Regions from separate parts of the Streptomyces sp. NPDC059003 genome, predicted to be linked through region 2. Evidence: riboswitches for the same ligand, from Rfam matches in the RefSeq annotation. Region 2 holds a riboswitch; each other region holds the start of a gene.
The links. A riboswitch is a leader RNA that binds a small molecule or an ion and turns the genes downstream of it on or off. The one in region 2 is predicted to bind cobalamin.

Region 1 (7,702 bases), on a different contig from region 2:
CACGGCGTCGGCGGAGCCGACGGAGAAGCGCGTGGTGAGCACGGAGGCGTCGTAGAGCTCGGGAACGAAGCCCTCGTCGAGGTTGCGAAGGCCGTAGACGAGGTCGTCGTAGCGCGGCTCCGCGGCGACGATCTTGACGTCGGGCTTGTGCTCGCGCAGATAGCGGCCGACGCCCATGAGGGTGCCGGTGGTGCCGAGGCCCGCCACGAAGTGGGTGATCGAGGGGAGGTCGGCGAGGATCTCGGGGCCGGTGGTGGCGTAGTGGGCGCCCGCGTTGTCGGGGTTGCCGTACTGGTAGAGCATCACCCAGTCCGGGTGCTCGGCGCTGAGCTCCTTGGCGACGCGTACGGCCGTGTTGGAACCCCCCGCCGCGGGCGACGAGATGATCTCCGCGCCCCACATGGTGAGCAGGTCGCGCCGCTCCTGGGAGGTGTTCTCCGGCATGACGCACACGATGCGGTAGCCCTTGAGCTTGGCCGCCATGGCGAGCGAGATGCCGGTGTTGCCCGAGGTGGGCTCCAGGATGGTGCAGCCGGGCGTCAACCGGCCGTCCTTCTCGGCCTGTTCGACCATGTGGAGCGCGGGCCGGTCCTTGGTGGAGCCGGTCGGGTTGCGGTCCTCCAGCTTGGCCCAGACGCGGACCTCGCTGGACGGGGACAGGCGCGGGAGGCGGACCAGCGGGGTGTTGCCCACGGCCGCGAGCGGGGAGTCGTAACGCATCGGTGAGCCGGGCTGCCGTCAGACCATGCCGCCGGCGACGGCCGGCAGGATCGTGACGCTGTCGCCGTCGGAGAGCTTCGTCGAGACGCCGTCGAGGAAGCGGACGTCCTCGTCGTTCAGGTACACGTTCACGAACCGGCGCAGCTGGTTGCCCTTGTCCTTGTCGACGAGGCGCTCCTGGATGCCCGCGTGCCGGGACTCGAGGTCGGCGAAGAGCGCGGCGATGGTGTCGCCGTTGCCCTCGACGGCCTTCTCGCCGCCGGTGTAGGTGCGGAGGATGGTCGGGATGCGGACCTCGATGGCCATGGCGGTGGGCTCCTGTCGGGAGAGGGGCGGGAGTGGGGCCTGAGTGGGGCTTCGAACGGTGGCGGTGCGGGCGCGGGGAAGGTCCCGGCCTGATCAGGGGGCGGGGCGCCCGGCGTCCGGGCGGGCGGCCATCCGGGGCTCGCGCGGGCGCGCGGCGTCGCGGCGGCGCACCTCAGCGCCGACAGATGGCGCTGGAGAGACGGCACAGGTCGACGTGCAGCCGGCCGACGAGCAGGGCGCCCGGCGTCGTATCGATGCTCACGTCGTTCGAAACCATGCGCTCATCGTAACGATTCCCGGTCCGGGTCCCGGAATGTGATCTCGGATAGCGGACGGATCCCGTTCGGCCAGCGGACGGGGCACCGGGCGAGGCATCGGACGGGGCGGGGCTAGCCGACGGCGGGAGAGCGCTGCGGGAGGTACGTCACCGTGGGGGCGCCGGTCGCCGGATGGACGGCGACGTCGGCCGCGACGCCGTACACCTCCGCCAGGAGTTCCCTGGTCAGGACCGACTCCGGGGTCCCGGACGCGACGACGCGGCCGCCGTCGAGGACGTACAGGCGGTCGCAGTAGTACGCGGCGAGCGTCAGGTCGTGCAGGGCCAGGAGGTTGGCGGTGCCGAGGTCGCGGACCAGGCCGAGGATCTCCAGCTGGTGCCGCACGTCGAGGTGGTTCGTCGGCTCGTCGAGGACGAGTACGTCCGGCTGCTGCACCAACGCCCTCGCCATCAGGGCGCGTTGGCGCTCGCCGCCGGAGAGGCCCGCGAAGATCCGCCCCGCGAGGTCCGCGGCGCCCACGCGCGCCAGGGCGGCGCCGACCAGTTCCTCGTCGGCGGCCGTGTCCGCCTCCCAGAAGCGCTTGTGCGGGGAGCGGCCCATGGCGACGATCTGGCGCACGGTGAGCTCGAAGCCGGCCTGGGTGTCCTGCGGGAGCGTGGCGATCCGGCGCGCACGGGCCTTGGGGCCCGCGTCGGCCAGGTCGGCGCCGTCGAGCAGCACCCGGCCCGCGCTGGGTCTGAGCGCCCCGTACACACAGCGCAGGAGCGTCGTCTTGCCGCTGCCGTTGGGGCCGACGAGGCCGACGGTCTCGCCTGCGGAGACGGTGAGTGAGACGGCGTCGACGAGCCGACGGCCCGACGGGATCTCGTACGAGAGGTCTTCGGCGCGGAGCCTCACGCTGCCGCTCCTTCCTGTGTCTTGTTCCGGCGCAGCAGCCACAGGAAGAACGGGCCGCCCGTCAGTGCCGTCAGGACTCCCACCGGCAGGTCCTGCGGCGCCGCCACCGTGCGCGCCGCGAGGTCCGCGGTCACCAGGAACGCCGCGCCCATCAGCGCCGCCACCGGGAGCAGCGCGCGGTGCGCGGCGCCCACCAGCATGCGGGCCGCGTGCGGCACCATCAGGCCGACGAAGCCGATGGCCCCGCTGTACGCGACGAGCGCGCCCGTCAGGAGCGAGGCGAGGACGAAGACGCCCGCCCGGAACCGGGCCGTGTCCAGGCCGAGGACCGTCGCGCCCTCGTCGCCGACGAGGAGCAGGTCGAGCGGGCGGGCCAGGGCCATGAGCAGCGCCGTGCCGATCACCAGGGCGGTCAGGGGCAGCGCGAGCATGTCCCAGCGGGCGCTGCCGAGGCCGCCGAGCGTCCAGTACAGGACCTCCTTGAGGTGGTCCGCGCGCTCCGCCGTCACCAGGATCAGGCTGGTGAGCGCGGACAGGATGTACGAGACGGCGACGCCCGCGAGGATCAGGCGCCCGGTGGCCACTCCCCCGCCGCCGGTGCGGGCGAGCGCGTACACGACGACCAGCGTCAGGAACGCGCCCACGAACGCGGCGGCCGGGATCGTCACCGTCGTCGCGAGCGCCGTGCCGACGCCGAAGGTGCCGCCCAGGACGATCGCGCCGACCGCGCCGACGGACGCGCCCGAGGAGACGCCGAGCAGGAACGGGTCGGCGAGGGGGTTGCGGACCAGGGCCTGGAGGGTGGCGCCGATGACCGCGAGGCCGGCGCCGACGGCCGCGCCGAGCAGGACTCGGGGGAGGCGGACGTCCAGGACGATGGTGCGGTACGGGGACGGGCCTGTGGCCTTGCCCGTGAGGATGTCGAGCACCTCGGCGGGTGGGATCTTGACTGAGCCGTAGGTCAGCGCGGCGATGCCTGCGGCCGCGAGGGCGATGGTGAGGGTGGCCATGACTGTGGCGTAGCGGAGGGTGCGGGTGGGTGGGGCCTCGCGGGTGCGCCCCTGGCCCGCCCCTTCCCGAACCAGGGGGCCAGCCCCCTGGCACCCCCGTTCATCGCGCTTCGCGCTCGTCCTCAAACGCCGGACGGGCTGCATTAGAGCTGCTCCGACAGCTTCTTCACCGCCGCCGGTGCCCTGACCCCGAGGACCACGTCCGACAGGGGCAGGACCGCGAAGCGCTTGTTCTTGATGGCGGGGACGTCGCGCAGGGCCGGGTCGGTCAGGAGGCGCTTCTTCTTCTGGGCGACCGTCGTCGCGCCGTAGTCGTAGATGAGGATGACGTCGGGGCGGCGGTCGACCACCGTTTCCCAGGAGGCGTCGCCGAAGGACTTGTCGAGGTCGGACATGACGTTGCGGGCGCCCGCGCGCTCGATGATCTCGTTGCCGATGCCGCGGCCGCCCGCGGTGAACGCGGTCTTGTCGCCGCTGTCGTAGACGAAGACGGACGGGCGCTTGCGGTCCTTGGCGGCCTTGGACTTCTCGGCGGCCAGGGTGGCCTTCGCCGCGCGCACCCAGCGCTCGGCGCGGTCGCGGACGCCGAAGGTGGCGCCGGTCTCGCGCACCTCGCGGTAGAGGTCGTCCATCGTGACGGGCTTCTTGGCGCAGCCCTCGACGTTGAGGCGGGTGTTGATCCCGGACTTGGCGAGGGCGTCCCGGCTGCGGCCGTCGCTCGCGTTGAAGGCGCTGGCGTAGCCGCCGTACACGAAGTCGGGGTTCGCGGCGAGCAGCTGCTCGTACGAGGGGTACTCCTTGGCGAGCACCGGGCGCGACGCGTACGCCTTCGCGTACTTCGGGAGGACCTTGTCGTCGAGGTAGGCGGTGCCCGCGATGCGGTCCTTCAGGCCCAGTTCGAGGAGGATCTCCGTGGCGTGCTGGTTCATGGGGACGGCGCGCTCGGGCGGTGCCTTGTACGTCGTCCGCACACCGCAGTTGGTGACGGTGTACGGGAATCCGGCGGCCTTGGGCGCGGGTTTGCCGGAGTCCTTGTCCGAGTCGGACGCCGAGCAGGCGGTGAGCGGCAGCAGGATCGCCGCCGCGGCGAGCAGCACGCGGGTGCGCATGGGTGCGGGCCTCCTCAGGGGATTTCCGCGTCCCCTGTGCGAAGTGGGCGTGGGGCGGCAGGTCAGTTCCTGGCTGGCGGGCACGCGTGCCCGGTCACAGTGGCGGGACCGCGCCGGATTCGCACCGGCTTCCTGGGTCCTGCCGCCTCAAAGGTCGGCTTCAGTATGCCTGGACGACCTGGACGTCCTCCTCGGTGACCTCGCCGTCCACGATGCGGAAGGAGCGGAACTGGAAGGGTCCCGCGTCGTCGGCGTCGGCGGTCGAGACGAGGACGTAGTGGGCGCCCGGCTCGTTGGCGTAACTGATGTCGGTGCGGGAGGGGTAGGCCTCCGTGGCCGTGTGCGAGTGGTAGATCACGACCGGCTCCTCGTCGCGGTCGTCGAGCTCGCGGTAGAGCTTGAGCAGGTCGGCGGAGTCGAACTCGTAGAACGTGGGCGAGCGGGCCGCGTTCAGCATCGGGACGAACCGCTCGGGGCGGTCACTGCCCGCCGGGCCCGCGACGACGCCGCACGCCTCGTCGGGGTGGTCCTTGCGCGCGTGCGCCACGATCTGGTCGTGCAGGGCCTGGGTGATGGTCAGCATGCCGGCCAGGATATGCAGCCCAGGCGTACGAAGGGGCCGCCGCGTACCAGCATGTGGTACGTGACGGCCCGCATCGTGGGCAAGTGCCCGGAGGTCAGTCCTTGGTGACCGGGGTGGCGGACTCGACGGCGGGGCCGCCGTGCTCGCGCTTCTTGAAGGCAGCCGCCTCCGGGTTGCGGCTCTTCAGGACCAGGTAGGACACGCACAGGATGGCGGCCCAGATCGGGGCGCAGTACAGGGAGATCCGCGCGTCCTTGTCGATGCCCATCATCACGATGACCATGGCGATGAAGGCGAGCGCGAACCAGCTGGTGTACGGGGCGCCCGGGGCGCGGAACGTGGACTGGGGCAGGATGCCCGCGTCGGCCTTGCGGCGGTAGTTGATCTGGGAGACCAGGATCATGATCCAGGCCCACATGCCGGAGATGGTGGCGAAGGAGACGACGTAGTTGAACGCCTCGCCGGGCCACTGGTAGTTGATCCACACGCCGACGAGCATCAGCGCGGCGGACGCGGTGGTGCCGACGAGCGGCAGGCCGTTCTTGGTGAGCTTGGTGAAGAACTTCGGGCCCTGGCCGTTGAGCGCGAGGTCGCGCAGCATGCGGCCGGTGGAGTACATGCCCGAGTTGCAGGAGGAGAGCGCGGCGGTCAGGACCACGAAGTTCACGATCGCGGCACCGATGCCGAGGCCCATCTTCTCGAAGGCGGCGACGAACGGGGAGACGCCGGGCTGGAAGGCCGTCCACGGCACGACCGAGAGGATCATGATCAGGGCGCCGACGTAGAAGACGGCGATGCGCCACGGCACGGTGTTGATCGCCTTGGGCAGGGTCTTCTTCGGGTCCTTGGACTCACCCGCGGTGACGCCGACCAGCTCCACGGCCAGGAAGGCGAACATCACGATCTGGAGGGTCATCAGCGTGTTGCCGATGCCGTTGGGGAAGAAGCCGCCGTTGTCCCACAGGTGCGACACGGACGCGGTGTCACCGGCGTCGGAGAAGCCGATGGTGAGGATGCCGGCGCAGATCAGAATCATGCCGATGATGGCGGTGACCTTGACCATGGAGAACCAGAACTCCAGCTCGCCGAAGAGCTTCACGGAGATCAGGTTGGCGCCGTACAGGATGACGGTGAAGATCAGCGCGTAGGCCCATTGGGGAATGGAGCCATGGGTCCAGTACTGCATGTACTGGGCGGCCGCGGTGACTTCCGTGATGCCCGTGACGACCCAGAAGAGCCAGTACGTCCAGCCGGTCACGAACCCGAAGAAGGGGCCCACGAACTCGCGCGCGTACTCGGAGAACGAGCCCGAGACGGGCCGGTACATGAGGAGCTCGCCGAGCGCCCGCATGATGAAGAAGATCACGAGGCCCGCGATCGCGTACGCGAGGATGAGGCTCGGGCCCGCCTTGTGAATGGCCTTGCCCGCGCCGAGGAACAGGCCGGTGCCGATGGCACCGCCGATCGCGATCATCTGGATCTGCCGGGCGCCGAGCCCGCGCTGATAACCCTCGTTGTCGCCGGACGGGCCTGCTGAACCAGCCGCCGCGGCCTCGTTGCCGACTCGCTCGTCGCCGTGTTCTTCGACCTGCACTGAGGTCATGGTGACGCCTTTCTCCATGCTGATCCGCGCCGCGAACTGCGGTTTCGCCGCGGACCAGGTCGTGATCCCCCGGATGGTGATGGAGTGCCGCCGACGGTCTGTCGGCCCCTGGCGCCCTCGGTGAACATGGGTGGCGTCACCGAGCGGTCGAGAACATTTATCACGACCGTCACAGTGATCGAATGAGCCATCCGTGACCTACGCCACAGGAAGAAGCGGACAAAACGCCCTTCGATCGACATAGCGGGGCATCGAGGTGACCTGATCGTTATCCGGATTTGAGGATCCGCTGAGCGAACGGCCGCGATCTTCAAGCGGGCGTCACGGGAGCGTCAGGAAACCGTCACGCCATCAGCGTCTCGACGAGGGTCTCCTGCAGCCCTCCCAGCCACAGATAGGCCATCACCATCGGCTTGCGCGGATCGGAGTCCGGCAGGCGGTACAGGACCTCGGTGTCGTCCTCGTCGGTCACCTCGAGCCGGGTGCCGATCGCGAGCCGCAGGTCGTTGAGCGCGCCGAGCCAGCGCCGCGAGTCGTCGGCCGACAGCTTCAGGACGGCGCCGCCCTCGCCCGCCACCGTCAGGGCGTCGAGCGAGCGGACGACCGCGAGGGCGTCGTCGCGCTTGCGGGCCCGCAGGTCGTTCTCGGTGAAGCGGCGGAACTCCGCGGAGTACGCCCGCAGTTCCTCCGCGTCGCCGCCCTCGCTGCCGGGGCCGCCGTACGCGTCCGGGAGCAGGCGCATCAGCACCGGGTCGGCGGGCGGCTCGCTCGGACCCTCGGCGAACAGCTCGGCGAAGGGGTCGCCGTCGGCGCCCGCCGGCTCGTCGCCCGGGCCGATCAGCTCCAGGAGCTGCACGGCGAGCGAGCGGATGATCGAGATCTCGACCTCGTCGAGCGCGACGGCCGCGCCGCCCCCGGGGATCGGTTCAAAGTGTCCTGGCATCAGTCGCGTCGCTACTTCCGGTCCTGCTGAAGGGTGGCCCACAGTCCATAGCCGTGCATCGCCTGCACGTCGCGCTCCATCTCCTCGCGGGTACCCGCGGAGACGACGGCCCGGCCCTTGTGGTGCACGTCGAGCATCAGCTTCGTGGCCTTGTCCTTCGAGTAGCCGAAGTACGTCTGGAAGACATAGGTCACGTAGCTCATCAAGTTGACCGGGTCGTTGTGCACGAGCGTGATCCAGGGAACGTCCGGCT
Region 2 (7,702 bases):
GATCAGCGCGGTGGCGTCGGTGCCGCGCAGCTCGACGGCGACGTGGCCCGGGGTGTGTCCGGGTGTGGGCAGGAGGCGCAGGCCCGGCGCGATCTCCACCGGCTCCTCCTGGACGTCCACCAGGTCGAGCAGTCCCGCGTCCGCGACGGGGTGCACCGAGTCGCGGAACATCTGCCGCCGGGGTGCCTCCAGGTCGGCGGACGCCCAGTGGTCCCACTCCCTGCGGCTGGTCACGTACCGGGCGTTGGGGAACGTGGGCACCCATGTCCCGTCGTCCAGGCGGGTGTTCCAGCCGACGTGGTCGGCGTGCAGGTGGGTGAGGACCACCAGGTCGACGGAGTCGGGCGGGAATCCGGTGCCGGTGAGGCGGTCGAGGTAGTCGGTGTCCAGGTCGTGCCAGGCCGTGTTGGCGCGCTGCTTGCCGTTGCCGATCCCGGTGTCGACCAGGACGCGCAGGCCGCCGACGGTGAGCGCGAAGCTCTGGCTGTCCAGGCGCAGGGTGCCCGCGCCGTCCGCGAAGTCCGGGCGCAGCCAGGGGGTGGCGGCCACGAGGTCCGGGGTGGCGGTGGGCAGCAGCCAGGGGCCGGTCTGCGGCGGGAGGGTGATTTCCGGGACGCGGTGGACGGTGATGTCGCCCAGGAGCCAGGTCATGGGGGCCTCTCGGGAGGGAGGGGAGGGGTGGACAGTGAATGTAAAAGCAAAAGCTTTGCGTTAGGTGACGCTAGCCGCTACTGTCGGCTAACGCAAACACTTAGCGTTTAGCGCGCCTCGGGGGCCTGGCCCCGGAAAGGACCCGCCATGACCGCTGTCCACCTCGCACCGCACGAGGTCGCCCGATGGGCCCTGCGCGCCGGGCTCCCCTTGGAAGGCGACCGCCTCGACGGCGTGACCGCCACCGCTCAGCACATCCACGCCGTCGTCAGCACGCTGCGCGAGCTGGACTTCGGCGAGGTGCCGCCCGCGTTCGCCTACGCCGCCGCCTCGTCGGGCGCCGCCGTGTCGTCGTACGCGCCGGGAGAGGAGGCCGGTCATGGAGCCGTATGAGCTGACCCTCGCCGACGCGGCGGCCGCGATCGCCGCGAAGGACCTGTCGCCCGTGGAGCTGACCGAGTCCGTCCTGCGCCGCGTCGCCGCGACCGACGGCGACCTGCGCGCCTATGTCCGCGTGGACCCCGACCGGGCCCGCGTGGCGGCGGCGCGCGCCGCACGCGAGATCGCCGCGGGGCGCCCGCGCGGCCCCCTGCACGGCGTCCCGTTCGCGCTCAAGGACCTCATCGACGTCAAGGGGTGGCCCACGACGGCCAGTTCGCGCGTGCGGGCCGGTCACGTCGCCACCGAGGACAGCGCGGTCGCGGCCCGCCTGGACGCCGCCGGAGCGGTGCTGCTCGGCAAGACCCACACGCACGAGTTCGCCTACGGCCTGACGACGCCTCAGACGCGCAACGCGTGGGACCCCGGCCGGATCGCGGGCGGTTCGAGCGGTGGCTCGGCCGTCGCCGTCGCCGCCGGACAGGCCGCCTTCACGCTCGGCACCGACACCGGCGGTTCGATCCGGGTGCCCGCCGCCCTCAACGGCGTCGTCGGCCTCAAGCCGACGTACGGCCTGGTCCCGCGCCACGGCGTGACCTCGCTGTCCTGGTCCCTCGACCACGTCGGCCCCCTCACCCGCACCGTCCGGGACGCCAGGCTCGTCCTCGACGCCCTCACCGGCCACGACCCGCGCGACCCGGCGAGCCTCACCGCCGGACCGCTCACCCAACCCCCGCACGCCGAGGGCGACTTGACCGGACTGCGCGTCGGCGTCCCGCGCACCTACTACTTCGACCGGGTCGCCCCCGACGTCGAATCCGCCGTGCGGGACGCCATCGCGCGCCTGCGTGACCTCGGGGCCGAACTCGTCGACGTGGAGATCCCGCTGACCCGCTACGTCCAGGCGGTTCAGTGGGGCCTGATGGTGCCCGAGGCCAGCGCATACCACGAGGACACGCTGCGCTCGGAACCCGGACGCTACGGAGAGGACGTGCGGGTCCTCCTGGAGGCGGGGGAGCTCTTCCACGCGGGCGACTACCTGCGGGCCCAGCGCGCCCGGACGCTGATGCGGCAGCAGTGGGCGCGGCTCTTCGAGGGCGTCGACGTCGTCGCCGCGCCCGCCGTGCCGCTCACGGCCGTGCCCGCCGGGAAGCAGTCGGTGACCTGGGGCGACGGGTCGGTCGAGGCGGTGTCCGACAGCTACGTACGACTTTCCGCACCCGCCAATATCACCGGCGCCCCGGCGCTCACCGTGCCCGTCGGCCAGGACCGCGCGGGCCTGCCCATCGGGATGCAGCTGATCGGGCGGCCGCTGGGGGAGCGGGCGGTGCTGCGGGCCGGGCGGGCGTACGAGCTGACGCGGGCGGACGCGGGCCGGCTCGCCCCGGCGGCCGCAGTAGAAGCAACGCCTTAGCGTTAAGGTGAGCCGCATGAGTCCCAAGCCCATGGCGCGGCCGGGTGGCCGCAGCGCCCGCGTCCAGGCGGCCGTGCACACCGCCGTGCGCGAGCTCGAGGCCGAGCGGGGCCGCGACGTGCTGACGGTTCCGCTGGTCGCCGCGCGCGCCGGGGTCACCCCGTCGACGATCTACCGCCGCTGGGGCGACCTCCAGGAACTCCTCTCGGACGTCGCCGTCGAACGGCTGCGGCCCGAGACCGACCCCGCGGACCTCGGCAGCCTGCACGCCGACCTCGCGGCGTGGGCCGAGCAGTTCCTGGACGAGATGGCGTCCACCGCGGGCCGCGCCTACATCCGTGACGCGCTCCTCGGCGACCCGGACGGCGGCAACGCCGGGCAGTGCTCGGCCTACGCCGCCGACCAGCTCGACCTCGTCCTCGCCCGCGCCACCGGCCGCGGCGAGGGCGGCCTCCCCGAGCGCGAGGCACTCATGGACCAGGTGGTCGCCCCGATGATGTACCGGATCCTGTTCCGCCCACAGGGACTCTCGGCGGCGTACGCGCGCGACCTGGTGGACAGGGCCCTGGACGACGGGGCGACGGCCTGAGCGGGAGTCCGCCACACCCGCTCAGGCCTCCTCGACCGGCTCAGGACTCGCGCGCCGCCAGCTCCCCGCGGACCTCGCGCGCCGCCGCGACCAGGTTCTCCAGGGACACCCTGGTCTCCGGCCAGCCGCGCGTCTTCAGGCCGCAGTCCGGGTTGACCCACAGGCGTTCGGCCGGAATGGCCTCAAGTCCCTTGCGCAGCAGGGCTGCCGCCTCCGCGGCGCTCGGCACGCGCGGCGAGTGGATGTCGTACACGCCGGGCCCCACCTCGCGCGGATAGCCCGCCGACGCCAGCTCGTCGGCGACCTGCATGTGCGAGCGGGCCGCCTCCAGGCTGATGACGTCGGCGTCGAGGTCGTCGATGGCCTTCAGGACGTCGCCGAACTCCGCATAGCACATGTGCGTGTGGATCTGCGTGTCCGGACGGACGCCGCCCGTGGTGAGCCGGAAGGACTCCGTCGCCCAGTCCAGGTACGCGGCCCGGTCCGCGGCGCGCAGCGGCAGCGTCTCCCGCAGCGCGGGCTCGTCCACCTGGATCACCCGGGTCCCGGCCGCTTCGAGGTCCTCGACCTCGTCGCGCAGGGCGAGCGCGACCTGCCGCGCCGTGTCGCCGAGCGGCTGGTCGTCGCGGACGAACGACCAGGCGAGCATCGTGACCGGGCCCGTCAGCATGCCCTTGACGGGGCGGTCGGTGAGCGAGTTGGCGTACGCCGTCCAGCGCACCGTCATCGGCTCAGGGCGCGAGATGTCACCGGCGAGCACCGGCGGGCGCACATAGCGGGTGCCGTACGACTGGACCCAGCCGTGCCGCGTGGCGAGATAGCCGGTCAGCTGCTCGGCGAAGTACTGCACCATGTCGTTGCGTTCGGGCTCGCCGTGCACCAGGACGTCGATGCCCGCCTTCTCCTGGAAGTCCAGGACGGCCCGGATCTCGGTCTCGATGCGCTCCTCGTACCCGCCCTCGTCGATGCGCCCGGCGCGCAGGTCGGCGCGGGCCGTGCGCAACTCGGTGGTCTGCGGGAACGAGCCGATGGTCGTGGTGGGGAGCAGTGGCAGGTGCAGGCTCGCGCGCTGGGCGGCGGCGCGCTCGGCGTACGGCTGCGAGCGGCGGGCGTCGGCGGCGGTGACGGCCGCGGCGCGGGCGCGCACGCGCGGGTCGTGGGTGAGGGCGGAACCGGCGCGGGACGCCAGGTCGGCGCGGTTGGCGGCGAGTTCGGCCGCGACGGTGTCGGGGCCGTGGGCGAGGCCGCGGGCCAGGGTGACGAGCTCGGCGGTCTTCTGCCGGGCGAAGGCGAGCCAGCGGGCCACCTGCGGGTCGATGTCGCGCTCGGCGGCGGCGTCGAGCGGCACGTGCAGGAGCGAGCAGGACGCGGCCACGTCCACGCGGTCGGCGAGCCCGAGGAGCGTGCCGAGCGTGGCGAGGGACCTCTCCAGGTCGTTGATCCAGACGTTGCGGCCGTCGACCACGCCCGCCACCAGGCGCTTGCCCGGAAGCCCGCCGGCCCGCGCGAGGTCGTCGAGGTTGGCGGCCGCCGGGCCCGTGAAGTCCAGGGCGAGCCCGTCCACCGGCGTCTTCGCGAGCACGGGCAGGGCCTCGCCGAGCCGGTCGAAGTAGGAGGCGACCAGGAGCCTCGGCCGGTCGGTCAGCGCGCCGAGGTCGCGGTAGGCGCGGGCGGCGGCGTTCAGCTCGGCCGGTGTCCGGTCCTGGACGAGCGCGGGCTCGTCCAGCTGCACCCACGCGGCGCCCGCCGCCCGCAGGTCGGCGAGCACCTCCGCGTACACGGGAAGCAGCCGGTCGAGGAGCGTCAGCGGCTCGAACGCGCCGTCGACGCCCGGCGCGGGCTTGGCGAGCAGCAGGTACGTGACCGGGCCGACGAGCACCGGCCGCGCGGCGTGGCCGAGCGCGAGCGCCTCCTTCAGCTCGGCGACCTGCTTCGCGGAGTCGGCGGCGAAGACGGTGTCCGGGCCCAACTCCGGCACCAGATAGTGGTAGTTGGTGTCGAACCACTTCGTCATCTCCAGCGGCGCCACGTCCGCGGTGCCGCGCGCCATCGCGAAGTAGCCGTCCAGCGGGTCCGCCGCGACGGCCTCGCGGTGGCGGTCGGGGATCGCGCCGAGCAGGACGCTGGTGTCCAGGACGTGGTCGTAGTACGAGAAGTCGCCGGTCGGCACCTCGTGGATCCCGGCGTCGGCGAGCCGCTCCCAGTTGGCGCGGCGCAGCTCGGCGGCCGTCTCCCTCAGGGCGTCGGCGTCGACGCGGCCCTTCCAGTAGCCCTCGACGGCCTTCTTCAGTTCGCGGTTCGGGCCCTGGCGGGGGTAGCCGTACACGGTGGCCCGTGCTGCCGCGGCTGCGGGCTTGTCTGTCACAGAACTCTCCTTCGCGAGCGTGTGTGTGCCATGGCCGGGGACGGCCGCGGGCGCGAAGGGAGCGCGGAACGGGCGGATCACGGCACCGAGGTGCCCGTCCGCCTGCCGTGCACGCCGACCCGCCCACGAGGTCACCGGTGAGCCGCGCGCGACGGGTCGCGCACGGGCAACGGGCAGGTCTTCGGACTCGCGGGCGCGACCTCCGGGGAGGTCACCTACTGGCCGTCGCTTCCCGGGTCCGTGATGGACCCAGTGCGTATGACGGCGGTCGTTCCCGCTCACCGCTGCGGGGCAGTCCCGGATTCTCACCGGGTTCCCTCTTGCGACGCCGCTGCCTGGCCGGCAGGGCGAACCTGTTGCGGGGCTCACCCTACCCACGCGGGGCGTTGATAGGCCTTCGGCCTCGTCCTCAGGCGCCGGACGGGCTGATTCCTCCAGCAGTCTTATTGCGAAGTACTTGCAATTACTATGAAGAGGCAAGAAGGCGTCCAGTCGCGGGGAGCAGAGGCATGGTCACGAAAGGCTCGACGGGTTCGCCCGTCGTGCTCGGCATCGAGTCGTCCTGCGACGAGACCGGCGTCGGCCTGGTGCGTGCCGGGCGGCTGCTCGGGCACGCCGTCGCGTCCAGCATGGACGAGCACGCCCGCTACGGCGGGGTCGTCCCGGAGATCGCCGCCCGCGCCCACGTGCACGCGCTCAACCCGGTCGTCCGCCGTGCCCTGGACGAGGCGGGCCTGCGCATGCGCGACGTCGGGGCCGTCGCCGTGACGACCGGCCCCGGCCTGTCCGGCGCCCTCCAGGTCGGCCTCGCCGGGGCGAAGGGGCTCGCCTACGCCCTCGACGTGCCGCTGTACGGCGTGCACCACCTGGCCGGGCACGTCGCCGCCGACACCCTGGAGCACGGCCCGCTGCCCGACCCCTGCGTGGTCCTGATCGTCTCCGGCGGCCACACCTCGCTGCTGCTCGTACGCGACCTGGCCCGCGACCCGATCATGCACCTGGGGGACACCCTGGACGACGCGGCGGGCGAGTGCTTCGACAAGGTGGCCCGCGTCTTCGGCCTGCCCTACCCCGGCGGCCCCGCCGTCGACCGCGCGGCACGCGACGGCTCGCCGGACGCGGTGGCCTTCCCGCGCCCGCTGACCGGGCCGCGCGACGACCCGTACGCCTTCTCCTTCTCCGGTCTGAAGACGGCCGCCGCGCGCTGGGCCGAGAGCCACCGCGGCCGGGAACTGCCGGTCGCCGACGGCGCCGCCGCGCTGCAGGAGGCCGTCGCGGACGTCCTCACCCGCAAGGCGGTCGCGGCCTGCACCGCGCACGGCGTCGGCACGCTCGTCGTGGTCGGCGGCGTCGCCGCCAACTCCCGGGTGCGGGCGCTCGCCGAGGAGCGCTGCCGCGCGGCCGGGATCACCCTGCGCGTGCCGCCCCTCAAGCTGTGCACCGACAACGGCGCGATGATCGCCGCCGTGGGCGACCTGCTGGTGCGCGCGGGCGCCGAGCCCGCACCCCTCGACGTCTCGATCGACCCGTCGGCGCCGCTGGAGCACGCGGCCCTGCACCCCACGACGACGGTCGCGAGGGCGCACCCCGCGGCGACGGTCGCGAGAGCGCACCCCGCGACGACGGCCGCAGGGGCCGCCTGATGGCCGCCGTCGTGCACCGCCTCCCCGGCCCGGACCTGCTCGCCCACCGCGACGGCCTCCGCGCCGTCCACGCCGCCGCCTTCGCCCAGGAGCCCTGGCACAGCACGCCCGCCGACGCGGACGCCTACCTGGACCGGCTCGCCGGTGACGTGACCCGGCCCGGCTTCACCGGCGCCGTGGCGCTCGACGGCGAGCGGGTGCTCGGCTTCGCCACGGCCTGGACGTCCACCACCCCGCTGCCCGACAACCGCGGCTACCCGCGCGTCACCGCCGCGCTCGGCACCGAGCGCACCACCGCGTGGCTGTGCGGCGGCCGGGAGGTCGACGAACTCGCCGTCACGCCCGCCGCGCACGGGCGCGGCCTCGGCCGTACGCTCCTCGAAGCGGTCACCCGCGCGGCGCCCGAAGGACGCTGCTGGCTGCTCACCTCCGTCAAGGCCGACGCCACCGTCCGCTTCTACGAGCGGCTCGGCTGGCGGCAGGTCACCCACCCCGCGCCCGACGGATACGGCACCGTCGCCTTCCTCGGCCCGGACCACCCCGCGCGCACCACCGCCCTCCCGCCCCTGTGACCCACCCCAGCCCGGAGCACGTCTTGCGTACCGCCGACATCCGCACCCGCTTCCTCGACTTCTTCGCCGAGCGCGGCCACACCGTCGTCC
Region 3 (7,702 bases), on a different contig from region 2:
TCAGCGGCGGCGGGGGTCAGCTCGACGCGCGGGGGATCAGGCGTGGGCGCGGTGTCGGCCATGGGCGCTCGGTCTCCTCCGGATACGCGGTCACGGGACCGCTGCGGACGCGGTCGCCCCAGTCAACGCCCCGGGACGTTGCGAGGAGGTTGCGGGCGGCGACCGCGCCGCCGTCCGGTGGGGCCGGGGGCGTCAGTGCTCGTCCTGCTGCGGCCCGCCGCGTTTGCTGCCCGTGGTGCCCCGTCCCTTGAGCTGATGGGGAGTCAGCGGCGGGCCGTCCGTCGGCACCTCTTCGGGCTCGCGGTGCTCCCGGACCTCGCGGACGGGGCCGCCGTCCGGCAGCCGCGGCTGTTCCTCGGGGCGCGGCCGGGGCGGCTCCCGCCTGCGGACCCGGATGCCGAGCCAGACGGCCCACGTCAGTGCCCCGGCGACCAGGAGACCGAGCGCGAACGCGGCGAGCGCGGGCCCGTGCTGAGCGGCGAGTTCCCTCACTGCGACCCTCCTTCCCGGAGCGCGAAGGTGTGCCCGGCCGGGTCCGAGTACAGCCGTACGTCCGCACCGCCGCCCTGCGGATTGGTGTCGATGGGCCGTGCGCCCCCGGAGATGACCTCGCGCTCCGCGGCGTCCATGTCCCCCTTGGGGACGAGGAGTTCGAGGTGCGTCTGGTGGGAGTCGTCGGGCCGCGGCCAGCTCGGCGGCGTGAACCCCGTGTCGCGGCGGAAGCCCATGCGCGTACCGGACTCGCCGGTGATCTCGAACCGGTCGTCCCGTGGGTTGAAGTCGACGTCACCGCCCAGCAGCCCGCCGTAGAACGCGGCGAGTTGCTCCGGCTCGCCGGAGTCGAGGACGAGGATGCAGGTGTCGACGATGGCCATGGTCCGCCTCACAGTGCCGTAGGGGCCGGGTGGTGCCGGCTCGGTGAGCCGGGCGGACGACGAGTACCCCGGCCGCCGCGGAGCAAGTCGGCCGCGCGCGGCGCGCGGCGTGTTTGCGGTCACGGGCCCGGGGGACCCGGTGCGGCGGCTGGGAGGCCACGGGGAGTGAGGTGCTTTGGGCGCGGGCCTCTCGCGCTCGCGCCCGAAGTCAGGGCCCACCGTCGAGGCCCACCGTCGAGAGATACTGCTAGCAAGGGGCAGTGATGGAGATTTCGGGACTCATCAGCGCGATCCTGATCGGCGCCGTCATCGGGGTGCTCGGCCGCCTCGCCGTACCGGGACGGCAGCGCATCGGCATCCTGTGGACCGTCGTCGTCGGCATCGTGGCGGCACTCGTCGGCACGGCCATCGCGTCGGGCCTGGACGTGGCCGACACGGAAGGCGTCGACTGGGCCGAGTGCCTCATCCAGGTCGCGCTCGCCGCCCTCGGCGTGGCCGCGCTGTCGAAGGTGAAGCTGCGCCGCTGAGTGACTGCGCGCCCCTGGGGGCGACCGTGTGCATGCCGGGCCCGTACGTGGGTACTGCGGCGCGCATGACCGACATCGAACTCAAGAGCTCCGCGTTCCACGACCACGCCCCGATCCCGCCGCGCCACGCACGGGAGGGCGACAACGTCCCACCGCCGCTGACCTGGTCCGGAGTGCCGGACGACGCGGCGGAGCTGGTGCTCCTGTGCGAGGACCCCGACGCGCCGCAAGGGACCTTCGTCCACTGGCTCATGACCGGGCTCGACCCGCGCGTCGAGGGCCTCGACGCCGGTGCGCCGCAGCCGCCCGCGCACGTGCACCGCAACGACTTCGGCGAGGACGGCTGGAGCGGCCCGCACCCTCCGGCGGGCGACGAGCCGCACCGGTACTTCTTCCGCCTCTACGCCCTCCCGGCGCCGGTGTCGCTCCCCGAGGACGCGACGGCGGACGAGGTGCACGCCGCCGTCGACCGCCAGCACGTGGGCAGCGGCACCCTCGTGGGCCTGTACCAGCGCTGACCGCGCGGTGGCCGGAGTCACAGGCCGCAAACCCTGGCGCGTTTCAACAAACCGGGCCTACGATGCGCGTGCTCCCGCTGTGGCGGGGGCGGACACCTTCGACAACTTCATGCGTACGCGACTGGGGAAAGCCGGTGGGAATCCGGCACTGACCTGCAACCGTGTGCAGCGCGCTCAGGCGTCGCTGCGAGTCGGGCCGCCCGGCGCGCTACGTGCACTGCTTCTCACTGTCATGGTCTGCAGCGTGGAGCCCTGAGCCCTGCACCGGTTCTTCGGCCCCTGCCGCTTCCGTTCGGAACGCGCGTCAGGGGTCTGTTCGTGCGACGCGGTCCGTCCGCGCGGCACCGGGAGCGGCGGTGCGCGGGGTCCCGGTGCGGGCCCCGAGCCGAAGGGCACTTGAAATGGCCGGTGCGAGACGGACGTTCGCCGCCCTGCTCGGGCTGCTGCTCGCGACGGCCGGGCTCGGGCTCGGCCGGGCCGCCCCCGCGTCCGCGGTGGACACCGGCCGCGGCCGCCCGGGCTTCTGCCCGAACGGCAACGGCGTCACCGTCGTCGTCGACTTCCGGGAACTGGGCGGGACCACCATCGTGCGCTGCGCGGTGGGCTCCCAGGAGACCGGCCTCGCCGCCCTGAAGGACGCGGGCATCGACGTCACCGGCACCAACCGCTGGGGCGAGTCGTTCATCTGCCGCCTGGAGGGCAAGCCGGGCACCGAACGCGAGCCGTGCATCGACACCCCGCCGACCAAGGCGTACTGGTCGTACTGGCACGCGTCCAACGGCGGCCGCTGGACCTACAGCCAGTACGGCGCCACCTACCGCACCCCGCCCAAGGGCAGCTTCGAGGGCTGGTCGTTCTCCCTCAACCGGAGCGAGGGCCGGGCCCCGGCACCGCGCGTCGCGCCCCGGCGGCCGTCGACCGCTCCCGGGACCGGTGGCGGCGGGCGCCCGGGAGGAGGGGGCGGCGGTGGCCGTCCGGGCGGCGGTGGCTCGGACCACGGGGCCCCCGACGCGCCGGGCCGCCCCGCACCGCCCGAGAGCCCCGGCGACGGCAACGGCGCACGGCCTCCCGCCGACGGCGGCGGCCTGGAGCCGCCGCCCGGAGCCAAGGGCGACAGGCACGGTGGGCAGGACAAGAAGCCCGAGAAATCCAAGAAGTCCAAGAAGTCCAAGAAGTCCAAGAAGGGCAAGGGGAGCGACACCAAGGACACCGGCGGCAAGAAGCCCAACCCGCCCTCCCCGTCCGGACGTTCCGGCCCCGCGCCCACCCCGACCGAAGCCGCCGACTGGACCGGTGGCGAGGACCAGCGGACCGTGCAGGCCAGCAAGGACAAGGGCGTGCCCATGGGCACGGTCGTCGGCGGGGCGGCCGCCGTGGCCCTCGCGGCCGCCGGAGGAGTGACGGCCTGGCGCCGCCGTTCCCGCGGCGCGGACACCACGCCGTGACCGCTCCGGCCCGCGCGGTGCACCCGGGCGCGTGGTGGCTGTGGGCGCTCGGCATGGCCGCCACGGCGAGCCGCACCGCCAACCCCGTGCTGCTCGTCCTGATCCTGTCCGCGGTCGGATTCGTGGTCGCCCAGCGGCGCGACGACGCCCCGTGGGCCCTCGCCTTCCGGATGTATCTGAGCCTCGGCGCGTTCATCGTCGTGATGCGCGTCGCCTTCCGGATCGTCTTCGGCGGCGGCCAGGGCGACACGGTCCTGTTCACCCTGCCGCAGATCCCGCTGCCCGCATGGGCCGCGGGGGTCCGCCTGTTCGGCCCGGTGGCCGCCGAACAGCTGCTCGGCGGCCTGTACGACGGTCTGCGTCTGGCCACCATGGTGGTGTGCGTCGGCGCCGCCAACGCGCTCGCCAACCCCAAGCGGATGCTCAAGGCGCTGCCCGGCGCGCTGTACGAGGTCGGCACGTCCGTCGTCGTCACGCTCACCGTCGCACCGCAGCTCGTCGAGAGCGTGCAGCGGGTGCGCCGGGCCAGGCTGCTGCGCGGCGGCGTGGCCAGGAAGGGCGTACGCGGCATCGGCGCGCTGCGCGGCATCGTCATCCCGGTCCTCGAGGACGCCATGAACCGCTCCCTCGCCCTGGCCGCCGCGATGGCCTCGCACGGCTACGGCCACACCGGCCGCGTCGCCCCGCGCACCCGGCTGTTCACCGGCACCCTGGTCATCGCCGGGCTGCTCGGCGTGTGTGGCGGGCTCTACGGCGCGATGGGCGCGAGCACGCCGTTCTACCTCGGCACACCGCTGCTGCTCGCCGGACTCGCCCTGGCCGGGTGCGGGTTCGTCCTCGGCGGCCGGCGCGTCAGGCGCAGCACGTACCGGCCCGACCCGTGGCGCGGCGCCGAGTGGGCCGTCGCCGCGTCCGGCGTCGGCGCCGCCGTCCTGATGTACGTGGTGTCCCGCACCGACGCCGCGTCGCTCTACCCCTCGCTGTCCCCGCCGGCCTGGCCCGAAGTGACCGCGCTGCCCGCGCTCGCCGCCGTGGCCGGTGCCCTCCCGGCGTGGCTCGCCCCCGCGCCGCCCCGCGCCACCGCACCGGGCAGAGAGGCCACCGCGTGATCCGCTTCGACCACGTCACCTTCACCTACCCGGACACGGGCGCGCCCGCCCTGCGCGACGTCACCCTGCACGTCGGCGAGGGCGAGCTGTGCCTCGTCACCGGGCGCACCGGCGTCGGCAAGTCCACGCTGCTCGGCGCCGTCAACGGCCTCGTGCCGCACTTCACCGGCGGCCACCTCCAGGGCCGCGTCAGCGTCGACGGCGTCAGCACCGCCGACGTGCCGCCGCAGGAGTTCGCCCACGTCGTCGGCGTCGTCGGCCAGGACCCGCTGGCCGGGTTCGTGACCGACACCGTCGAGGAGGAACTCGCGTACGGCATGGAGCAGTTGGCCGTCCCCGCGGCGGTGATGCGCAAGCGCGTCGAGGAGACCCTGGACCTGCTCGGCATCGCGGACCTGCGCCACCGCGCCCTGCGCGGCCTCTCCGGCGGCCAGCAGCAGCGCGTCGCCATCGGCTCCGTCCTCACCGCCCACCCGAAGGTCCTGGTCCTCGACGAGCCGACGTCCGCGCTCGACCCCACCGCCGCCGAGGACGTGCTCGCCGCGATCACCCGGCTCGTCCACGACCTCGGCACCACGGTCCTGGTCGCCGAGCACCGCATGGAGCGGGTCCTGCAGTACGCCGACCGGCTCGTGCAGGTGACGGGCGACGGGCACGTCCGCGAGGGCGACCCCGCCGAGCTGATGCGCGACAGCGACGTCGCGCCGCCCGTCGTCCACCTCGGGCGGCTCGCGGGCTGGGAGCCGCTGCCGCTGTCCGTGCGCGACGCCCGCCGCCGCGCCCCCGACCTGCGCACCCGCCTCACCGGCCGCACCCCCGCAACGCCCGCGGCCGCGCGCGGCGAACCGGCCCTGTCCGCCCGCCGGATCACCGTCGCGTACGCCGACACCGTCGCCGTACGCGAGCTGGACCTGGACCTCGCGGGCGGCGAGGTCACCGCCCTCATGGGCCGCAACGGCTCGGGCAAGTCGTCGCTGCTCTGGGCGCTCCAGGGCTCGGGCCCCCGCCGCTCGGGCCGCGTCGACGTGCGCGGCACCGACCCCGGCAAGGTGGCGGCCCGCAAGGCCCGCGCGCTCGTCGGACTCGTCCCGCAGACCGCGAGCGACCTGCTGTACCTGCACACCGTCGACGCCGAGTGCGCGCAGGCCGACCGCGAGTCGGACGCCGCCGACGGCACCTGCCGCGCGCTGCTCGACTCGCTCGCGCCCGGCATCCCCGGCGAGCGGCACCCGCGCGACCTGTCGGAGGGCCAGCAGCTCGCCCTCGTCCTGGCCGTCCAGCTCGCCGCCGCGCCCGGCGTGGTCCTCCTCGACGAGCCGACGCGCGGCCTCGACTACCACGCCAAGGAGGCCTTCACCCGCGTCATCCGGCGCTTGGCCGCCGAGGGCCGGGCCGTCGTGGTCGCCACGCACGACGTGGAGTTCACCGCGCGCGCCGCCGACCGCGTCGTCGTCATGGCGGAGGGCGAGACCGTCGCCGACGGGCCGACGGCCGACGTGGTCGTCTCGTCGCCCGCGTTCGCGCCCCAGGTCGCGAAGGTGCTCAGCCCGCAGGAGTGGCTCACCGTCGAGCAGGTGCGCACCGCACTGGAGGCCGTATGAGCACCCTTCGCGGCCGTATGAGGACCCGCCGCGGCCGTATGAGCACCCGCCGTGGCCGTGTGAGCACCGGCCGAGGCCGTATCAGTAGCCTCCGGGGCCGCATCGGCAGCCGCCGCCCACGGGTGCCCGCGCTGCCGATCCGCGCGCGCACCGCCGTCGTCCTCACCCTCGCGAGCGTCGCGGGCCTCGCCATGTTCTTCTGGCCGCTGTTCGTCGCCCCCGGGCCGGCCGCGACCGCGCACACCGCCGACGCGCCGCTCATCTTCATCCTGACGATGCCGGTGCTGCTCGCCGTCGTGCTCGCCGAGATGTCGTCGGGCGGCATCGACACCAAGGCCCTGGCGATGCTGGGCGTCCTGTCCGCCGTCAACGCCGGGCTCAGGCCGCTCGGCGCGGGCACGGCGGGCATCGAGACCGTCTTCTTCCTGCTCGTCCTCGCGGGCCGGGTCTTCGGGCCCGGGTTCGGCTTCGTGCTCGGCTGCACCTCGCTGTTCGCGTCCGCGCTGCTGACCGCGGGGGTCGGGCCCTGGCTGCCGTTCCAGATGATCGCCTCCGGGTGGATCGGGCTCGGCGCGGGACTGCTGCCCCGGCGGGTGACGGGCCGCGCCGAGATCGCCCTGCTCGCGGCGTACGGGATCGTCGTCGCGTACGCCTTCGGCTTCCTCCTGAACATGTGGTTCTGGCCGTTCACCGCGGGCACGGACACCGACCTCTCCTTCGTGGCGGGCGCGTCCGTCGGCGAGAACCTGCACCGCTTCGCCGTCTTCACGCTCGTCACGTCCACGTTCGGCTGGGACACCGGCCGGGCGCTCACCAACCTCGTCGCCATCGTCACGCTCGGCCCCGCCGTCCTCGCCGTCCTGCGCAGGGCGGCGCGCCGGGCCGCCTTCGGGGCCTCCGTGACGCTCACGCCCTCCCCTTCCAGCAACAGCAAGGAGTCCCACCATGCGTCTGTCCCTACGGCTGAGAACGGCGGCGGGGATACCCGCGGCCGCGCTGGCCACGGTGCTGCTGCCGCCGGGCGCGGCCCACGCTGAACCGGCCGCCCCCGCCCCGGAGGCCGCGGCGAGCGCCGCCCCGAAGTCCCCCGCGAACGCCGCCGCCACCTGGATGGCGTCGAAGCTGACCGACGGCAGCAACGCCAAGGGCGACCACGGCCTGACCGCCGACATCGTCATGGGCCTCGCCGCGACCGGCACCGGCGGTGCCACCCAGAAGAAGGCCACCGACTGGCTGGAGGCCAACGCGGGCGCCTACATCAACAAGGGCACCCCGGGCGCGGTGTTCGCGGGCGGCACCGCCAAGCTGGCGCTCGTCGCCGCGATCGAGCACCGCGACCCGAGGAACTTCGGCGGCCACGACCTGGTGAAGATCCTCACCGGGCGCCTGCAGGAGAACGGCCGCTTCACCGACGAGCTGCCCGGCGACGGCTCCAACCAGTTCACCCAGTCCCTGGCCGTCCTCGCCCTCCAGCGCACCGGCGGCCTTGAGGCCAAGGCCGTCGACTTCCTCGCCAAGTCCCGCTGCGCGGACGGCGGGTATCCGCTGAGCTTCAAGACCGGCAGCGAGTGCAAGTCCCACACCGACAGCACCGGCCTCGCCGTCCAGGCCCTGCTCGGCGCGGGCC
Region 4 (7,702 bases), on a different contig from region 2:
CGGCTACGGCTCCATGCTGATGGAGTCGTCCGTGGCGATCATGGCCCTGGTGGCCGCATCCATCATCGACCCCGGCCTGTACTTCGCGATGAACGCGCCCGCGGGCGTCATCGGCGACACGGTCCAGGAGGCGTCGAAGGCCGTCGCGGGCTTCGGGTACTCCATCTCCCCCGACGACCTGGCGCGGGCCGCCGAGAACGTGGAGGAGAGCTCGCTGCTGTCGCGCACGGGCGGCGCGCCCACGCTCGCGATCGGCGTCTCGGAGATCTTCTCCAAGGTCACGGGCGACTCGCTGCGGGCGTTCTGGTACCACTTCGCGATCATGTTTGAGGCCCTGTTCATCCTCACCGCGCTCGACGCGGGCACGCGCGTGGGCCGGTTCATGCTCCAGGACATGCTGGGCAACGTCTACAAGCCCTTCAAGAACATCAGCTGGAAGCCGGGCCTCGTCCTCACCAGCGCCGCCGTGACCGGACTGTGGGGCTACTTCCTGTGGGTCGGCGTCCACGAGCCGCTCGGCGGCATCAACCAGCTCTTCCCGATCTTCGGCATCGCCAACCAGCTGCTCGCCGCCGTCGCCCTCGCCGTCTGCACCACCCTGCTCGTGAAGTCCGGGCGCCTCAAGTGGGCCTGGATCACCGGGGTTCCCCTCGTGTGGGACGCGACGGTGACGCTCACGGCGAGCTGGCAGAAGGTGTTCTCCAGCGACCCGCGCGTGGGCTTCTTCAAGCAGCGCTCGGTTTATCAGGACGCCATCGACGACGGCAAGGTCCTGCCGCCCGCCAAGTCCATGGACGACATGCACACCGTCGTCACCAACTCCACGGTGGACGGCGTCCTTTCGGCGGTGCTCGCGCTGCTCATCGTCATCGTGATCGCGGACGCGGCGCGCGTCTGCGTCCGGCACGTCCGCGACCCGCTGTCGTCGCGCCTGAGCGAGGCGCCGTTCGTGGAGTCGAAGCTGACGGCGCCCGCCGGGCTCTTCCCGACGAAGGACGAGAAGCTGGAGCTCACGTCGCAACGGGAGCGCACGCCATGAACCGGATGTCCCGCCTCGCGCGCGGAATTCGCTGGTACGTCAGGGAGTTGACCGACGAGTCGGCGTACGAGCGCTATGTGGCGCACCTGAGGAAGGAGCACCCCGCCGCGGTCGCGCCGAGCCGCCGCGCCTTCGAGCGGATGCGGACGCAGCGGCAGGAGTCGGACCCCCGCCAAGGGTTCCGCTGCTGCTGAGAGGGCATCACCCTCCGTCCGATATGCGGACAGGGGTTCCATACAGCGAGATCGTCACTTAGATTTCCCGCACGTTAAACACGGGATAAGTGAGTGAACGGAGCCGCGGTATGCCAGATGCGCCTGAAGTGCCGGTTGCGCCTGAGGGGAAACAGCCGGTGGTCACTCCGGTCCGCGTGATCGTCGCCCTCTGCCTCGTGGCGCCGTTCGTGGCCATGCTCTGGGTGAGCTCCTACGCGAAGACCGACCCGGCCTTCATCGGCATCCCGTTCTTCTACTGGTACCAGATGCTGTGGGTCCTGATATCGACCGCGCTCACGATGACCGCGTACAAGCTGTGGCAGCGCGACCAGCGCGCCCGTAAGGCCCTCACGGAAGGTGCGTCCCGGTGAACGACGGCGTCAACGGCGTCGCGCTCGCCGTCTTCATCTTCTTCTTCCTCGCGGTCACCGCCATGGGCTTCCTCGCGTCGCGCTGGCGCAGGGCCGAGAACGAGAACAGCCTCGACGAATGGGGCCTCGGCGGCCGCTCGTTCGGGACCTGGGTGACCTGGTTCCTGCTCGGTGGCGACCTCTACACGGCGTACACCTTCGTGGCCGTCCCCGCGGCGATCTACGCGGCGGGCGCCGCCGGGTTCTTCGCGGTGCCGTACACCATCCTCGTCTACCCGCTGATCTTCACCTTCCTGCCCCGCCTGTGGTCGGTCTCGCACAAGCACGGGTACGTGACCACGTCGGACTTCGTCCGGGGCCGCTTCGGCTCCAAGGGGCTCTCGCTCGCCGTCGCGGTCACCGGCATCCTCGCCACCATGCCGTACATCGCGCTCCAACTGGTCGGCATCCAGGCCGTCCTCGACGTGATGGGCGTCGGCGGCGGCGAGAACACCAACTGGTTCGTCAAGGACCTGCCGCTGCTCATCGCCTTCGGCGTCCTGGCCGCGTACACCTACTCCTCCGGCCTGCGCGCCCCCGCGCTGATCGCGTTCGTGAAGGACACCCTGATCTACATCGTGATCGTGGTGGCCGTCATCTACATCCCGATCAAGCTCGGCGGGTTCGACGACATCTTCCACGCGGCGAGCGAGAAGTTCTCGGCGACGAACGAGAAGACCGGCAAGCCCGTCGGGGCGCTCGTGCCGGGCTCCGCGGGCACCTGGACCTACGCCACGCTCGCGCTCGGCTCGGCGCTCGCCCTGTTCATGTATCCGCACTCGATCACCGCGACGCTCTCGTCGCGCAGCCGGAACGTGATCCGCCGCAACACCACCATCCTGCCCCTGTACTCGCTGATGCTCGGCCTGCTCGCGCTCCTCGGGTTCATGGCGATCGCGGCCGGAGTGAAGGTCGAGAACGGGCAGTTGGCGATCCCGCAGCTGTTCGAGACGATGTTCCCCGACTGGTTCACCGGCATCGCCTTCGCCGCCATCGGCATCGGCGCGCTCGTGCCCGCCGCCATCATGTCGATCGCGGCCGCGAACCTCTTCACGCGCAACATCTACAAGGACTTCATCAAGCCCGACGCGACGCCCGCCCAGGAGACCAAGGTCTCCAAGCTGGTCTCGCTGCTCGTGAAGGTCGGCGCGCTCGTCTTCGTCCTCGGCATGGACAAGACGGTCGCCATCAACTTCCAGCTGCTCGGCGGCATCTGGATCCTGCAGACCATGCCCGCGCTCGTCGGCGGCCTGTTCACGCGCTGGTTCCACCGGTGGGCGCTGCTCGCCGGGTGGGCGGTCGGCATGGCGTACGGGACGATCGCGGCGTACGGCGTCGCCTCGCCCACGCAGAAGCACTTCGGCGGCTCGTCGGACGAGATCCCGGGCATCGGCGAGATCGGCTACATCGGCCTGACCGCGTTCGTGCTCAACGTCCTGGTGACGGTGGTCCTCACCGTCGTCCTGAAGGCCGTGGGGGCCCCGGACGGCGTCGACGAGACGTCCCCCGAGGACTACACGGCGGACGCGGGCGACCAGGGCGTGGCCGCCGAACTGCCGAAGGTGGGGGCCGGGCACTGACGGTGCGACGGCGGGGCGGGCGGCGGATGCGAAAGGATGTGCGCATGAGACGTCATCTCCTCGTGCTCCCGGCGCTGCTGCTCGCCCCTCTCGTGCTCACCGGCTGCGGCTCCGAGGACGCCGGGTCGGGCCCGGGCTCCAGCTCGGGCTCCGGTTCCGGCGGGGGGTCCGCGCCCGACCACGCCGAGCTGAAGGCCCGCGCCCTGGCCGCGCAGACCCGTGTGGAGCACGTGTACCTGACGGAGGCCGACGGCTACGAGGCGGCGAAGCAGTCCGCCGGCGTGCTCGGCGACGACGGCTTCCAGGTCACGTACGTGAAGCGGGACGGCGGGCAGCAGTTCACGGTGTACGTGGACCGGGGCGCCGTCGACGACAAGAACTGCCGCACGGCCCCGCCCGCCGCCAAGAGCTGCGAGAAGGACGGCAAGGGCTGGTACCGCGTGACCGCGGAGCGGCACGAGTACGCCCGCTCGGAGAACGGCCTGCGCATCCAGGTCGCCGCCGACCCCAAGGCCGTGAGCCGCGCCGTGCTGCGCGCCGCCGCCGAGAAGGTCCACCGCGCGGACGACCGGGAGCTGGACGCGATCCTGCCCGAGCGCGTGCCGGGCGGCGAGCCCGTCGAGCGCGGCGACCTGCCACCGAACGGCGACGGCGCCCCGCAGGACCCGCCGGGCGCGGGCGGCTGAGCGGACACGGACGGCTGAGCGGACACGGGCGGCTGAGCGCAGAGGCAGCGCACCGTAAGCACAGGGGCGGACCACCGGGAATCCGGCGGCCCGCCCCTCTTCGCGGCTCCCCGGAATGCCACGCCTCCCCCGCGAGTTGACGCTTCCGTCGCGTTCGCGCGGTGAGGTCTGCGTCACCCTCCGACACAACATCTAGGGGTGCCACCGAAAGCCAGCACAAGATGTATGCTCGTGCTCGCTGTCGCCGCAGGGGAATCCGGTGCAAGTCCGGAACTGTCCCGCAACGGTGTACGTGTGCGCATTTGCGTACCCACTCAGTCCGAGCACCTGCCGGCAGCGCGCCCGTGCCGCCCGGCCCGGGCGCCAGACGTCCGGGCCTCGTGGAATGGGCTGGTGGACGCGGCGTACGCCACCGCTGCGCGCGGTCGCGCCCGTGTGCCCCTCGCCTGCCGCAAGGCCCCGAGCCGAGCGAGGGAGAGCACCACGTGACCATCGCGCCCGCAGAGCCCGCGTCAGCGAAGGCCGAGCAGCGAGACGCCGACCAGGCCGCACCGACCGCCGACGGCCCCGGCACCGCGCTGCTGCGCACCCTGACCGACCTCACCGCCGACCTCCCCGACGCCGACCCCGGTCGCGTCGCCGCCGCCGCGCTGCGCGGCCGTTCCGCGCACGCGGACGAGGCGGAGCTCAGGGAGCTGGCGACCGAGGCGGCCGCGGGCCTGATCTCCGAGGACCCCGCGTACTCGCGGCTCGCCGCCCGGCTCCTGAGCATCGGCATCCGCGAGGAGGCCGCGTCGCAGGGCGTCACGTCCTTCTCCGAGTCCGTCGCGGTCGGCCACCGCGAGGGCCTGATCGCGGACCGCACGGCCGCGTTCACCGCGCTGCACTCCGCGCGCCTCGACGCTCTCGTGGCCGACGCGCTCGCCGACGGCGCCGACCGCCGCTTCGGCTACTTCGGCCTGCGCACCCTGCACAGCCGCTATCTGCTGCGCCACCCGATCACCCGCAAGGTCGTCGAGACGCCCCAGCACTTCATGCTGCGCGTGGCCGCGGGCCTCGCCGAGGACGACTCCGTGCGGGCCCTGGACGAGGTCGCGGCGCTGTACGGCCTGATGAGCCGCCTGGACTACCTGCCGTCGTCGCCGACCCTGTTCAACTCCGGCACCCGGCACCCGCAGATGTCCAGCTGCTATCTGCTCGACTCCCCGCTGGACGAGCTCGACTCCATCTACGACCGGTACCACCAGGTCGCGCGGCTCTCCAAGCACGCGGGCGGCATCGGCCTCTCGTACTCCCGCATCCGCTCGCGCGGTTCGCTGATCCGCGGCACGAACGGGCACTCCAACGGCATCGTGCCGTTCCTGAAGACCCTCGACGCGTCGGTGGCGGCGGTCAACCAGGGCGGCCGTCGCAAGGGCGCGGCCGCGGTCTACCTGGAGACCTGGCACTCCGACATCGAGGAGTTCCTGGAGCTGCGCGACAACACCGGCGAGGACGCCCGGCGCACGCACAACCTGAACCTGGCGCACTGGATCCCGGACGAGTTCATGCGCCGCGTCAACGCCGACCAGGACTGGTCGCTGTTCTCGCCCGCCGACGTGCCCGAGCTCGTCGACCTGTGGGGCGAGGAGTTCGAGGCGGCGTACCGCGCGGCCGAGGCGAAGGGCCTCGCCCAGAAGACCATCCCGGCCCGGGACCTGTACGGCCGCATGATGCGCACCCTCGCGCAGACCGGCAACGGCTGGATGACCTTCAAGGACACCTCCAACCGCACCGCCAACCAGACCGCCGAGCCCGGCCACACCGTGCACTCCTCCAACCTGTGCACGGAGATCCTGGAGGTCACGGACGACGGCGAGACGGCCGTCTGCAACCTCGGCTCGGTGAACCTCGGGGCCTTCGTGGCCGACGGTGACATCGACTGGGAGCGCCTTGACGCGACCGTCCGCACCGCCGTGACCTTCCTCGACCGGGTCGTCGACATCAACTTCTACCCGACCGAGCAGGCCGGGCGCTCCAACGCCAAGTGGCGCCCGGTGGGCCTCGGCGCGATGGGCCTGCAGGACGTCTTCTTCCAGCTGCGGCTGCCCTTCGACTCGCCCGAGGCGAAGGCGCTCTCCACGAAGATCGCCGAGCGCATCATGCTCGCCGCGTACGAGGCGTCCACGGACCTGGCCGAGCGCCACGGCCCGCTGCCCGCCTGGGAGAAGACCCGCACCGCGCGCGGCGTCCTGCACCCCGACCACTACGACACCGAGCGGGCCTGGCCCGAGCGGTGGGAGGCGCTGCGGGAGCGCATCGGCAAGGTCGGCATGCGCAACTCGCTGCTCCTCGCGATCGCGCCGACCGCCACCATCGCGTCCATCGCGGGCGTGTACGAGTGCATCGAGCCGCAGGTCTCCAACCTCTTCAAGCGCGAGACCCTGTCCGGCGAGTTCCTCCAGGTCAACTCCTACCTGGTGGAGGACCTCAAGCGGCTCGGCGCGTGGGACGCGCGGACCCGCGAGGCGCTGCGCGAGTCCAACGGCTCGGTGCAGGACTTCACCTGGGTGCCCGACGAGGTCCGCGACCTGTACCGCACGGCCTGGGAGATCCCGCAGCGCGGCCTGATCGACATGGCCGCCGCCCGCACGCCGTACCTGGACCAGTCGCAGTCCCTGAACCTGTTCCTGGAGACGCCGACCATCGGCAAGCTCTCCTCGATGTACGCGTACGCGTGGAAGCAGGGCCTGAAGACCACGTACTACCTGCGCTCGCGCCCGGCGACGCGCATCGCCCGCGCCGCGGGCGGCCAGGCCGCCACCGCCGCGGCCCCCGTCCCCCAGCAGGTCGCCGACCCCGAGGCGATCGCCTGCTCCCTGGAAAACCCCGAGTCCTGCGAGGCCTGCCAGTAATGACGACCGAAGCCACGAAAAACCTGCTCGACCCCGGCTTCGAGCTGACGCTCCGCCCGATGCGCTACCCCGACTTCTACGAGCGCTACCGGGACGCGATCAAGAACACCTGGACCGTCGAGGAGGTCGACCTCCACTCCGACGTCGCCGACCTGGCCAAGCTGACGCCCGAGGAGCAGCACCTGATCGGCCGCCTGGTCGCGTTCTTCGCGACCGGCGACTCGATCGTCGCGAACAACCTCGTCCTGACGCTGTACAAGCACATCAACTCCCCCGAGGCGCGGCTGTACCTGAGCCGTCAGCTCTTCGAGGAGGCCGTGCACGTCCAGTTCTATCTGACGCTGCTCGACACGTACCTGCCCGACCCGGAGGACCGCAACGCCGCCTTCGCGGCGGTGGAGAACATCCAGTCCATCCGCGAGAAGGCCGAGTTCTGCTTCAAGTGGATGGACTCGGTGGAGAAGCTGGACCGCCTGGAGTCCAAGGCCGACCGGCGCCGCTTCCTGCTCAACCTGATCTGCTTCGCGGCGTGCATCGAGGGCCTGTTCTTCTACGGCGCCTTCGCGTACGTCTACTGGTTCCGGTCCCGCGGCCTGCTTCACGGCCTCGCGACCGGCACCAACTGGGTGTTCCGCGACGAGACGATGCACATGAGCTTCGCCTTCGACGTCGTCGACACGGTCCGCAAGGAGGAGCCTGACCTCTTCGACGACGCCCTGCAGCAGCAGGTCACGGACATGCTGAAGGAGGCGGTCGACGCCGAGCTGCAGTTCGCGCGCGACCTGTGCGGTGACGGCCTGCCCGGCATGAACACCGAGTCGATGCGCGAGTACCTGCAGTGCGTCGCCGACCAGCGCCTGGCGCGCCTCGGCTTCGCG

Region 1: it holds a riboswitch for cobalamin, as region 2 does, so the genes downstream of both, ACFWZ5_RS42220 (ABC transporter substrate-binding protein) here and metE (5-methyltetrahydropteroyltriglutamate--homocysteine S-methyltransferase) in region 2, are expected to answer to the same signal.
Region 3: it holds a riboswitch for cobalamin, as region 2 does, so the genes downstream of both, ACFWZ5_RS42455 (hypothetical protein) here and metE (5-methyltetrahydropteroyltriglutamate--homocysteine S-methyltransferase) in region 2, are expected to answer to the same signal.
Region 4: it holds a riboswitch for cobalamin, as region 2 does, so the genes downstream of both, ACFWZ5_RS39495 (ribonucleoside-diphosphate reductase subunit alpha) here and metE (5-methyltetrahydropteroyltriglutamate--homocysteine S-methyltransferase) in region 2, are expected to answer to the same signal.

The regions. Positions count from the first base shown of each region.
Region 1 is NZ_JBHYJH010000250.1:307-8,008, forward strand. It holds gene ACFWZ5_RS42195 (PLP-dependent cysteine synthase family protein) at 1-720, opposite strand, end outside; gene ACFWZ5_RS42200 (MoaD/ThiS family protein) at 739-1,026, opposite strand; gene ACFWZ5_RS42205 (putative leader peptide) at 1,199-1,303, opposite strand; gene ACFWZ5_RS42210 (ABC transporter ATP-binding protein) at 1,416-2,201, opposite strand; gene ACFWZ5_RS42215 (FecCD family ABC transporter permease) at 2,198-3,211, opposite strand; gene ACFWZ5_RS42220 (ABC transporter substrate-binding protein) at 3,355-4,320, opposite strand; cobalamin riboswitch at 4,363-4,517, opposite strand; gene ACFWZ5_RS42225 (Mov34/MPN/PAD-1 family protein) at 4,481-4,903, opposite strand; gene ACFWZ5_RS42230 (amino acid permease) at 4,998-6,506, opposite strand; gene ACFWZ5_RS42235 (DUF2017 domain-containing protein) at 6,850-7,449, opposite strand; gene clpS (ATP-dependent Clp protease adapter ClpS) at 7,461-7,702, opposite strand, start outside.
Region 2 is NZ_JBHYJH010000006.1:55,091-62,792, forward strand. It holds gene ACFWZ5_RS05300 (MBL fold metallo-hydrolase) at 1-651, opposite strand, end outside; gene ACFWZ5_RS05305 (hypothetical protein) at 799-1,044, shown strand; gene ACFWZ5_RS05310 (amidase) at 1,031-2,443, shown strand; gene ACFWZ5_RS05315 (TetR/AcrR family transcriptional regulator) at 2,460-3,032, shown strand; gene metE (5-methyltetrahydropteroyltriglutamate--homocysteine S-methyltransferase) at 3,073-5,397, opposite strand; cobalamin riboswitch at 5,552-5,769, opposite strand; gene tsaD (tRNA (adenosine(37)-N6)-threonylcarbamoyltransferase complex transferase subunit TsaD) at 5,907-7,040, shown strand; gene ACFWZ5_RS05330 (GNAT family N-acetyltransferase) at 7,040-7,612, shown strand; gene alaS (alanine--tRNA ligase) at 7,636-7,702, shown strand, end outside.
Region 3 is NZ_JBHYJH010000256.1:1,523-9,224, reverse strand. It holds gene ACFWZ5_RS42480 (DUF779 domain-containing protein) at 1-62, opposite strand, end outside; gene ACFWZ5_RS42475 (DUF6479 family protein) at 193-492, opposite strand; gene ACFWZ5_RS42470 (VOC family protein) at 489-875, opposite strand; gene ACFWZ5_RS42465 (GlsB/YeaQ/YmgE family stress response membrane protein) at 1,139-1,402, shown strand; gene ACFWZ5_RS42460 (YbhB/YbcL family Raf kinase inhibitor-like protein) at 1,468-1,920, shown strand; cobalamin riboswitch at 1,979-2,143, shown strand; gene ACFWZ5_RS42455 (hypothetical protein) at 2,322-3,365, shown strand; gene ACFWZ5_RS42450 (CbiQ family ECF transporter T component) at 3,362-4,474, shown strand; gene ACFWZ5_RS42445 (ABC transporter ATP-binding protein) at 4,471-6,075, shown strand; gene ACFWZ5_RS42440 (ECF transporter S component) at 6,135-7,112, shown strand; gene ACFWZ5_RS42435 (prenyltransferase/squalene oxidase repeat-containing protein) at 7,021-7,702, shown strand, end outside.
Region 4 is NZ_JBHYJH010000199.1:653-8,354, forward strand. It holds partial or broken gene ACFWZ5_RS39470 (carbon starvation CstA family protein) at 1-1,039, shown strand, start outside; gene ACFWZ5_RS39475 (CstA-like transporter-associated (seleno)protein) at 1,036-1,233, shown strand; gene ACFWZ5_RS39480 (DUF3311 domain-containing protein) at 1,344-1,625, shown strand; gene mctP (monocarboxylate uptake permease MctP) at 1,622-3,244, shown strand; gene ACFWZ5_RS39490 (hypothetical protein) at 3,289-3,930, shown strand; cobalamin riboswitch at 4,143-4,280, shown strand; gene ACFWZ5_RS39495 (ribonucleoside-diphosphate reductase subunit alpha) at 4,416-6,824, shown strand; gene ACFWZ5_RS39500 (ribonucleotide-diphosphate reductase subunit beta) at 6,824-7,702, shown strand, end outside.